2 regions of the Streptomyces sp. NPDC090106 genome follow, and region 1 is predicted to be linked to the other one. Evidence: predicted binding sites of a transcription regulator. Region 1 holds the regulator's gene; the other holds the start of a gene.
The links. The regulator HrcA, encoded in region 1, represses chaperone genes, less so after heat shock. The targets are predictions, from matches to a motif close to TTNGCACTCNGNNNNNCNGAGTGCNAA.
Positions count from the first base shown of each region.

Region 2: the regulator HrcA is predicted to act here: its motif matches at 1,520-1,546, upstream of groES (co-chaperone GroES).

Region 1 is NZ_JBIVDS010000001.1:231,506-235,919, reverse strand. It holds gene ACIPSE_RS01065 (DUF3097 domain-containing protein) at 1-408, opposite strand, end outside; gene ACIPSE_RS01060 (MBL fold metallo-hydrolase) at 440-1,171, opposite strand; gene hrcA (heat-inducible transcriptional repressor HrcA) at 1,310-2,326, shown strand; gene dnaJ (molecular chaperone DnaJ) at 2,327-3,463, shown strand; gene ACIPSE_RS01045 (nitronate monooxygenase) at 3,768-4,414, shown strand, end outside.
Region 2 is NZ_JBIVDS010000001.1:863,060-867,473, reverse strand. It holds gene ACIPSE_RS03775 (polysaccharide deacetylase family protein) at 1-761, shown strand, start outside; gene ACIPSE_RS03770 (polysaccharide deacetylase family protein) at 758-1,474, shown strand; gene groES (co-chaperone GroES) at 1,692-2,000, shown strand; gene groL (chaperonin GroEL) at 2,130-3,755, shown strand; gene ACIPSE_RS03755 (DEAD/DEAH box helicase) at 3,815-4,414, opposite strand, start outside.

The sequences.
Region 1 (4,414 bases):
CACGACCACGCCCTCGATGCGCAGGTCGTCGCCCCAGACCTTCTCGACGAGCTCGGCGTCGTGCCGTCCCTCGACGTAGATCCGGCCGGCGCGGGCGACCCGGGCGCGGGCGCCGGGGACGGCCACCGAACCGGAGGCCGTGCGGGCGGGCCGCGCGGGGGCGGCGCCCGAGGGGCGGACCAGGGTGACGACCCGGCCCTCCAGCAGGAAGCCGCGGGGCTCCAGCGGGAACACCCGGTGCTTGCCGAAGCGGTCCTCCAGGGTGACCGTGCCCGCCTCGCAGCGGATCACCGCACCGCAGAAACCGGTGCCGGGCTCCTCGACCACCAGGCCGGGCTCCGCCGGGACCTCGGGGACGGGCTTCGGCTTCTTCCAGGGAGGGGTCAGATCGGCGGAGTACTGGCGCATTCGGATGACGATAGGAGAAGCGCCGCGGCCGTCACCGCGACACGCCGAAACGCGCCGCCAGCGCGTCCCGCTGGGCCCGGACGAACGCCGCGTCCACCACCGCACCGTGACCGGGCACGTACAGCGCGTCCTCGCCGCCCAGCGCGAGCAGCCGGTCCAGCGCCGCCGGCCAGCGGGACGGCACCGCGTCCGGGCCCGCCTGAGGATCGTCGGACTCCTCGACCAGGTCACCGCAGAAGACCACCTCGGGGGAGCCGGGCACCAGGACCGCCAGATCGTGCGCGGTGTGCCCCGGGCCGACGTTCGCCAGCAGCACCTGACGGCCGCCGCCGAGATCGAGCGTCCACTCGCCGGACACCAGATGCCGGGGGCGGGGCAGCGCGCCGGCCGCCTCGGCCGCCAGCGACGGTTCCAGGCCATTGCCGACCGCGTCCGCCCGCAGCTCGTCCCGCGCCTGCCGCTGCTCCAGCAGCGTGTCCATGCCCACCGGCGCGAACAGCTCCGCGTCCGCGAACGCCGCCGCCCCGAAGACATGGTCGAAGTGCGGGTGGGTCAGAGCGAGATGGGTCACAGGGCCGCCCGCGAGGGCCTCCGCCCGCGCCCGCAGCCGTGTCCCCTCCGCCACGCTCGACCCCGCGTCGACCACCAGCGCCGCCCCCGCGCCGGTCACCAGCCCCGCCGTGCAGTCCCAGCCGGGGAGGCGGCACCGGCCCACCCCGGCCGCCAGCCGCTCCCACCCCAGCTCTTCCCAAGTCACCGTCATGCGGCGACGCTAACGGTACGGGCACCCGCAGCGGGACCGACCTTGCCCGCACGGCACCCCACCGCCGTACACTGGCCGGGGAATGCTGGCACTCGGGGGTACAGAGTGCCAAGGGATCGACTTCTGGAGGTGTGCGCGATGCTGAGTGAACGCAGACTCAAGGTGCTGCGCGCCATCGTCCAGGACTACGTGGGCACCGAGGAGCCGGTGGGGTCCAAGGCCCTCACCGAGCGGCACAACCTCGGCGTCTCCCCGGCGACCATCCGCAACGACATGGCCGCCCTGGAGGACGAGGGGTTCATCGCCCAGCCGCACACCAGCGCCGGGCGCATCCCCACCGACAAGGGCTACCGGCTCTTCGTCGACAAGCTCGCCGCCGTCAAACCGATGTCCGCGCCCGAGCGGCGCGCCATCCACCACTTCCTCGACGGCGCCGTCGACCTCGACGACGTGGTCGCCCGCACGGTACGGCTGCTCGCGCAGCTCACCCGGCAGGTGGCCGTCGTGCAGTACCCGTCGCTGACCCGCTCGACCGTGCGGCATGTGGAACTGCTCTCGCTCGCCCCCGCGCGCGTGATGCTCGTCCTCATCACCGACACCGGCCGGGTCGAGCAGCGCATGGTCGACTGCCCGGCGCCCTTCGGGGAGACCTCGCTCGCGGACCTGCGGGCGCGGCTCAACAGCCGGGTCGCCGGACGCCGGTTCAGTGACGTCCCGCGGCTGGTCGAGGACCTGCCCGAGAGCTTCGACGTCGAGGACCGCGGCACCGTCTCGACCGTGCTCTCCACCCTGCTGGAGACACTCGTCGAGGAGAACGAGGAGCGGCTGATGATCGGCGGCACCGCCAATCTCACCCGCTTCGGACATGACTTTCCCCTCACGATCCGTCCGGTCCTCGAAGCGCTGGAGGAGCAGGTCGTGCTTCTCAAGTTGCTTGGTGAGGCCGGGGATTCGGGCATGACCGTACGCATCGGGCATGAGAACGCCTATGAGGGACTCAACTCCACGTCCGTGGTCTCGGTCGGCTACGGTTCGGGCGGCGAGGCAGTAGCCAAGCTCGGCGTGGTCGGACCGACCCGCATGGATTACCCGGGAACGATGGGAGCGGTACGCGCAGTGGCACGGTACGTCGGACAGATCCTGGCGGAGTCGTAAGTGGCCACGGACTACTACGCCGTTCTCGGCGTGCGCCGCGACGCGTCGCAGGATGAGATCAAGAAGGCGTTCCGTCGGCTCGCCCGCGAGCTGCACCCGGACGTCAACCCCGATCCGAAGACCCAGGAGCGGTTCAAGGAGATCAACGCCGCTTACGAGGTCCTGTCGGATCCGCAGAAGAAGCAGGTCTACGACCTCGGCGGCGACCCCCTGTCCCAGGCGGGCGGCGGAGGCGCCGGCGGCTTCGGCGCGGGCGGCTTCGGCAACTTCTCGGACATCATGGACGCGTTCTTCGGTACGGCGTCCCAGCGCGGCCCGCGCTCGCGCACCCGGCGCGGCCAGGACGCGATGATCCGGCTGGAGATCGAGCTCGACGAGGCGGCCTTCGGCACGACCAAGGACATCCAGGTCGACACGGCGATCGTCTGCACCACGTGCAGCGGTGAGGGCGCGGCGCCGGGCACCTCGGCCCAGACGTGTGACATGTGCCGGGGCCGCGGTGAGGTCTCCCAGGTCACCCGGTCCTTCCTCGGCCAGGTCATGACCTCGCGGCCCTGCCCGCAGTGCCAGGGGTTCGGCACGGTCGTCCCGACCCCGTGCCCCGAGTGCGCGGGCGACGGACGGGTGCGGTCCCGCCGCACGCTCACCGTCAAGATCCCGGCCGGTGTCGACAACGGCACACGGATCCAGCTCGCTGGCGAGGGCGAGGTCGGGCCCGGTGGCGGTCCCGCCGGTGACCTCTACGTCGAGATCCACGAGCTGCCCCACAACATGTTCCAGCGGCGTGGGGACGATCTGCACTGCACGGTGACGATCCCCATGACGGCCGCGTCCCTCGGCACGAAGGTGCCGTTGGAGACGCTGGACGGCATGGAGGAGGTCGACATCCGCCCCGGCACCCAGTCCGGGCAGTCGATCCCGCTGCACGGGCGGGGCGTCACCCACCTGCGGGGCGGCGGGCGCGGCGACCTCATCGTCCATGTCGAGGTCCAGACCCCGACCAAGCTCGACCCCGAACAGGAACGCGTACTGCGCGAGCTGGCCAAGATGCGCGGCGAGGAACGGCCCACGGGCCAGTTCCAGCCGGGGCAGCAAGGGCTGTTCTCACGGTTGAAGGACGCGTTCAACGGCCGGTGACGGCGGGTGGGCGCTGAGCTGAACGCCGCGGCCGGCTGGGCTGATGCTGCCGGGGGTCCGGGGGTCGTCCCCCGGGCAGGCACAGTCAGCCGGGGCAGCAGGGGCTGTTCTCGCGGTTGAAGGACGCGTTCAACGGCCGGTGACGGTGTGGGGTGGCGGCCGGGGCTTTTTCCTCGCCCCCGCCGCCCCTTCCCCGGGGGCGCTGCCCCCGGACCTCCGCTCCTCAAACGCCGGAGGGGCTGAGTTCTCACCGGGCGACGGGGGGCGATTCGGTCTTGTTCGGAGGACGTGGCACCATGCGGGCATGTCCTCCGCGCTGACCGATCTCGCCCCGCACCCGATCGTGCAGGCCCCCATGGCAGGCGGCGTCTCCGTGCCGCAGCTCGCCGCCGCCGTCTCCGAGGCCGGCGGACTCGGGTTCCTGGCCGCCGGCTACAAGACCACCGACGGCATGTACCAGGAGATCAAGCAGATCCGGGGACTGACGGCGCGCCCCTTCGGCGTGAACCTCTTCATGCCGCAGCCCGAGCACGCCGACCCGGCCGCGGTGGACGTCTACGCCCACCAGCTCGCCGGTGAGGCCGCCTGGTACGAGACCGAGCTCGGCGACCCCGACAGCGGCCGGGACGACAGCTACGAGACGAAGCTCGCGGTGCTCGTCGACAACCCGGTCCCGGTGGTCTCCTTCCACTTCGGCGTACCGACCCCCGAGGCGCTGGAGTCCCTGCGCCGCGTGGGCACCCGCACCTTCGTCACCGCGACCACCGCCGAGGAGGCCCTCGCGGTCGAGCGGGCCGGCGCCGACGCCGTCATCGCCCAGGGCGTGGAGGCGGGCGGCCACCAGGGCACCCACCGGGACCTCCCGGAGACCGAGGGCGCGGGCATCGGCCTGCTCTCCCTCCTCGCGCAGATCCGCGAGACCGTCGCCCTCCCCGTCGTCGCCGCCGGCGG
Region 2 (4,414 bases), 630 kb from region 1:
CGCCCCCGGCCCGCGCCCTCGACGCGTACGCCACCAAGCTGCGCGCCGCCACCGCCGTGGCCGAGCGCTGGGGGCTGAAGCGGGTGCCGCTGACCGCGCCGCCCGCGCCCGCGAAGAAGCCGCACATCACCACCCGCAAGGGCTTCGAGGTCGACGGCCACGAGGAACTGGGGCTGCCGCCCGTCTTCACCACGATCCCCACCGACCGGAAGATCGTCTTCCTGACGATCGACGACGGCGCCGAGAAGGACCCGCAGTTCCTGCGGATGATGGGCGAGCTGAAGATCCCGTACACCGCGTTCCTCAGCGACTACCTGGTCAAGGAGGACTACGGGTACTTCAAGCGGATGCAGGACCGCGGTGTCGTCCTCAACAACCACACCCTGCACCACCCCTATCTGCCCGGCCTGTCCTACGCCCGGCAGAAGGAGGAGATCTGCGGCATGCAGGACGTCGTCGAGAAGCGCTACGGCACCCGGCCCCTGCTGTTCCGGCCGCCCTTCGGCAACTACAACAAGGACACCCTGACGGCCGCCAAGTCCTGCGGTGTGCGCTACGCGCCGATCTGGAACGAGGAGGTCTTCGTCGACCGCTGGGACTACCGGGAGTGGGACCGGCGGATCCACCCGGGCGACATCGTGCTGAGCCACTTCCGGGGCCGCGAGGACTGGAAGGGCACCATGCCCGACATGGTGCGGCGCTTCCTCGACAAGGTCACGGCCGAGGGATACGCGGTGGCCCGGCTGGAGGACTACCTGTGAGAGCGGCGCGAGCCGCGGCGGCCGGTGTCCTGGCCGCCGCGCTCCTCACCGGCTGCGCCCAGTCCGTCGACCCCATCGAACGCCTGGGCAAGCGGGCCGTGTCGTACGGCGCGAAGGGCGAGCGGGCGGCACCCGTGCCCGTGGTGACCCGGGTCGCCACCACCGACCGGGTCGTCTTCCTCACCTACGACGACGGCGCCGAACAGGACCCCCGGTTCGTCGAGCTGGTCCGGCGGCAGCGGCTGCCCGTCAGCATGTTCCTCACGGACAGCGTCGTCGGCCCCGGGTACGGCCACTTCGCGCGCCTCAGGTCGGTCGGCGCGTCCGTCCAGAACCACACCCTCGACCACGCCGCCCTGCGCGGACTGCCGTACGCCGGGCAGCGTGCCGAGATCTGCGGCCAGCAGGACAAGCTCCGCGCCCGCTTCGGCATCCGCCCCCGCCTCTTCCGGCCGCCCTACGGCTCCTACGACCCGACGACGCTGCGCGCGGCCGGCGACTGCGGCATCACGGCCGTCGTCCTGTGGCGCGCGGCGATGGGCGAGCGGGAACTGAGCTACCGGGACGGGGAGCGGCGGCTCGGGCCCGGCGACATCGTCTCGGTCGGGTCCGTCGAGACGTCGGGCCGCACCCTGGTGGAACGGACGCGGCTGCTGCTGACGGAGATCGAGCGGGCCGGACTCAGGGTGGGGAGGCTGGAGGACTACCTCTGAGCGGCTGGAGCGGGGAGGGGGAGAACGGTTCCGCAGCGCGGCGAATTAGCAGTCCGCTTGACCGAGTGCTAATCGCGGTCATAGTCTCGGGTCTGGCACTCCCCACTGGAGAGTGCCAACCAGCGACGGGCAGGTCCGGCACCCGCGACGACGGATCCACCTGGTCGCCACCTCAGACAGTTAACCCCGTGAGATCTCCGAAGGGGGAGGTCGGATCGTGACGACCGCCAGCTCCAAGGTTGCCATCAAGCCGCTTGAGGACCGCATCGTGGTCCAGCCGCTCGACGCCGAGCAGACCACGGCCTCCGGCCTGGTCATCCCGGACACCGCGAAGGAGAAGCCCCAGGAGGGCGTCATCCTCGCCGTCGGTCCGGGTCGCTTCGAGAACGGCGAGCGCCTGCCGCTCGACGTGAAGGTCGGCGACATCGTGCTGTACAGCAAGTACGGCGGCACCGAGGTCAAGTACAACGGCGAGGAGTACCTCGTCCTCTCGTCCCGCGACGTCCTCGCGGTCATCGAGAAGTAGGACTTCGAAGTTTTTTGTGAGCTGCGCCCCTGGCCCCCGCCACCATTGATCAACCGATGGGAAGCCGGGTGCTCGGGGCGCAGCCTCTTTTTCTGATCCCCATAGCTTTCCGAGAGGGCTCCCGCTGTCATGGCGAAGATCCTGAAGTTCGACGAGGACGCCCGTCGCGCCCTCGAGCGCGGCGTCAACAAGCTGGCCGACACGGTCAAGGTGACGATCGGCCCCAAGGGCCGCAACGTCGTCATCGACAAGAAGTTCGGCGCCCCCACCATCACCAACGACGGTGTCACGATCGCCCGTGAGGTCGAGATCGACGACCCGTACGAGAACCTCGGCGCGCAGCTGGTGAAGGAGGTGGCGACCAAGACCAACGACATCGCGGGCGACGGTACGACCACCGCCACCGTGCTCGCCCAGGCGCTGGTGCGCGAGGGCCTGAAGAACGTCGCCGCGGGCGCGTCCCCGGCGCTGCTGAAGAAGGGCATCGACGCGGCCGTGGCGGCCGTGTCCGAGGACCTTCTGGCCACCGCCCGCCCGATCGACGACAAGGCGGACATCGCCGCCGTCGCCGCGCTGTCCGCGCAGGACACGCAGGTCGGCGAGCTCATCGCCGAGGCGATGGACAAGGTCGGCAAGGACGGTGTCATCACCGTCGAGGAGTCCAACACCTTCGGTCTGGAGCTGGACTTCACCGAGGGCATGGCCTTCGACAAGGGCTACCTGTCGCCGTACTTCGTGACGGACCAGGAGCGCATGGAGGCGGTCCTGGAGGACCCCTACATCCTGATCAACCAGGGCAAGATCTCCTCGATCCAGGACCTGCTGCCGCTCCTCGAGAAGGTCATCCAGGGCGGTGCCTCCAAGCCCCTGCTGATCATCGCCGAGGACGTCGACGGCGAGGCCCTGTCGACCCTGGTCGTCAACAAGATCCGCGGCACCTTCAACGCGGTCGCGGTCAAGGCCCCCGGCTTCGGCGACCGCCGCAAGGCGATGCTCCAGGACCTGGCGATCCTCACCGGTGCCACGGTCATCTCCGAGGAGGTCGGCCTCAAGCTCGACCAGGCCGGTCTGGACGTGCTGGGCACCGCCCGCCGCGTCACCGTCACCAAGGACGACACCACGGTCGTCGACGGTGCCGGCGACTCCGCCGACGTCACGGGCCGCGTCGCCCAGATCAAGGCCGAGATCGAGAACACGGACTCCGACTGGGACCGCGAGAAGCTCCAGGAGCGCCTCGCGAAGCTGGCCGGGGGCGTGTGCGTGATCAAGGTCGGCGCCGCCACCGAGGTGGAGCTGAAGGAGAAGAAGCACCGTCTGGAGGACGCCATCTCCGCGACCCGCGCCGCGGTCGAGGAGGGCATCGTCTCCGGTGGTGGCTCCGCGCTCGTCCACGCCGCCAAGGTGCTGGACGGCGGTCTGGGCAAGACCGGCGACGAGGCCACCGGTGTCGCCGTCGTCCGCAAGGCCGTCGTCGAGCCGCTGCGCTGGATCGCCGAGAACGCCGGCCTGGAGGGCTACGTCATCACCTCCAAGGTCGCCGAGCTCGACAAGGGCCAGGGCTTCAACGCCGCGACCGGCGAGTACGGCGACCTGGTCAAGGCCGGCGTCATCGACCCGGTCAAGGTCACCCGCTCCGCGCTGGAGAACGCCGCGTCCATCGCCTCCCTGCTTCTGACGACCGAGACCCTGGTCGTCGAGAAGAAGGAAGAGGAGGAGCCGGCCGCGGCCGGTCACGGCCACGGGCACTCCCACTGAGCCGAGCAGTGACTGACCGAGGGCCCGGCACCCCGAAGGGGGTGCCGGGCCCTCGCGCGTCAGTGGCCGTCCTGGAACAGGAACCGAGTCGGTTCCTCCAGCGCGGCCCGCGCACCCTCCAGATCCGCCATCCGGGCGGCGAGAGTGGCCTCCGCGAGCCGTCGTGGCAGCGCCTCGGCGAACTTGAGACCGCGGACGGCGCCCGGATCCACCGACGGCAGGGTCAGCCCGTCCCCGGCGTCCGCGAGCGCCGCCCGCCAGGTCCGCGGCTCCACGTCGTCCCGCAGCCGGACGAAGCGGTCGTCCAGGAGCCGGTGCGGCAGGGCGACCGTGGGCAGGGAAGCCGCCAGGGTGGCGTTCGCCCGGTGCCCCGCCCAGGTCCACCAGCGCACATCGCTGTCACCGCGCCGGGTGACGACCGTGCCGCCCGGGTGCACCACGTCCTCGAAGGTCCCGCGTGCCTCGGCCAGCCTGGCCGCAGCCCGACGGGTGAGCCGCACCGGCGGGTCGCCGCCGAGCAGGACCTCACGGGCGGCCCGGGTCAGCGCGTACGACCGGACACGGTCCGGACCGAAGCCGTTCCACCGGGCCCGCCCGCCTTCCTCCGTGGGCTCCACGAAACAGCGCCTGCGTCGCCAGTCGATGTAGGTCACCAGCCA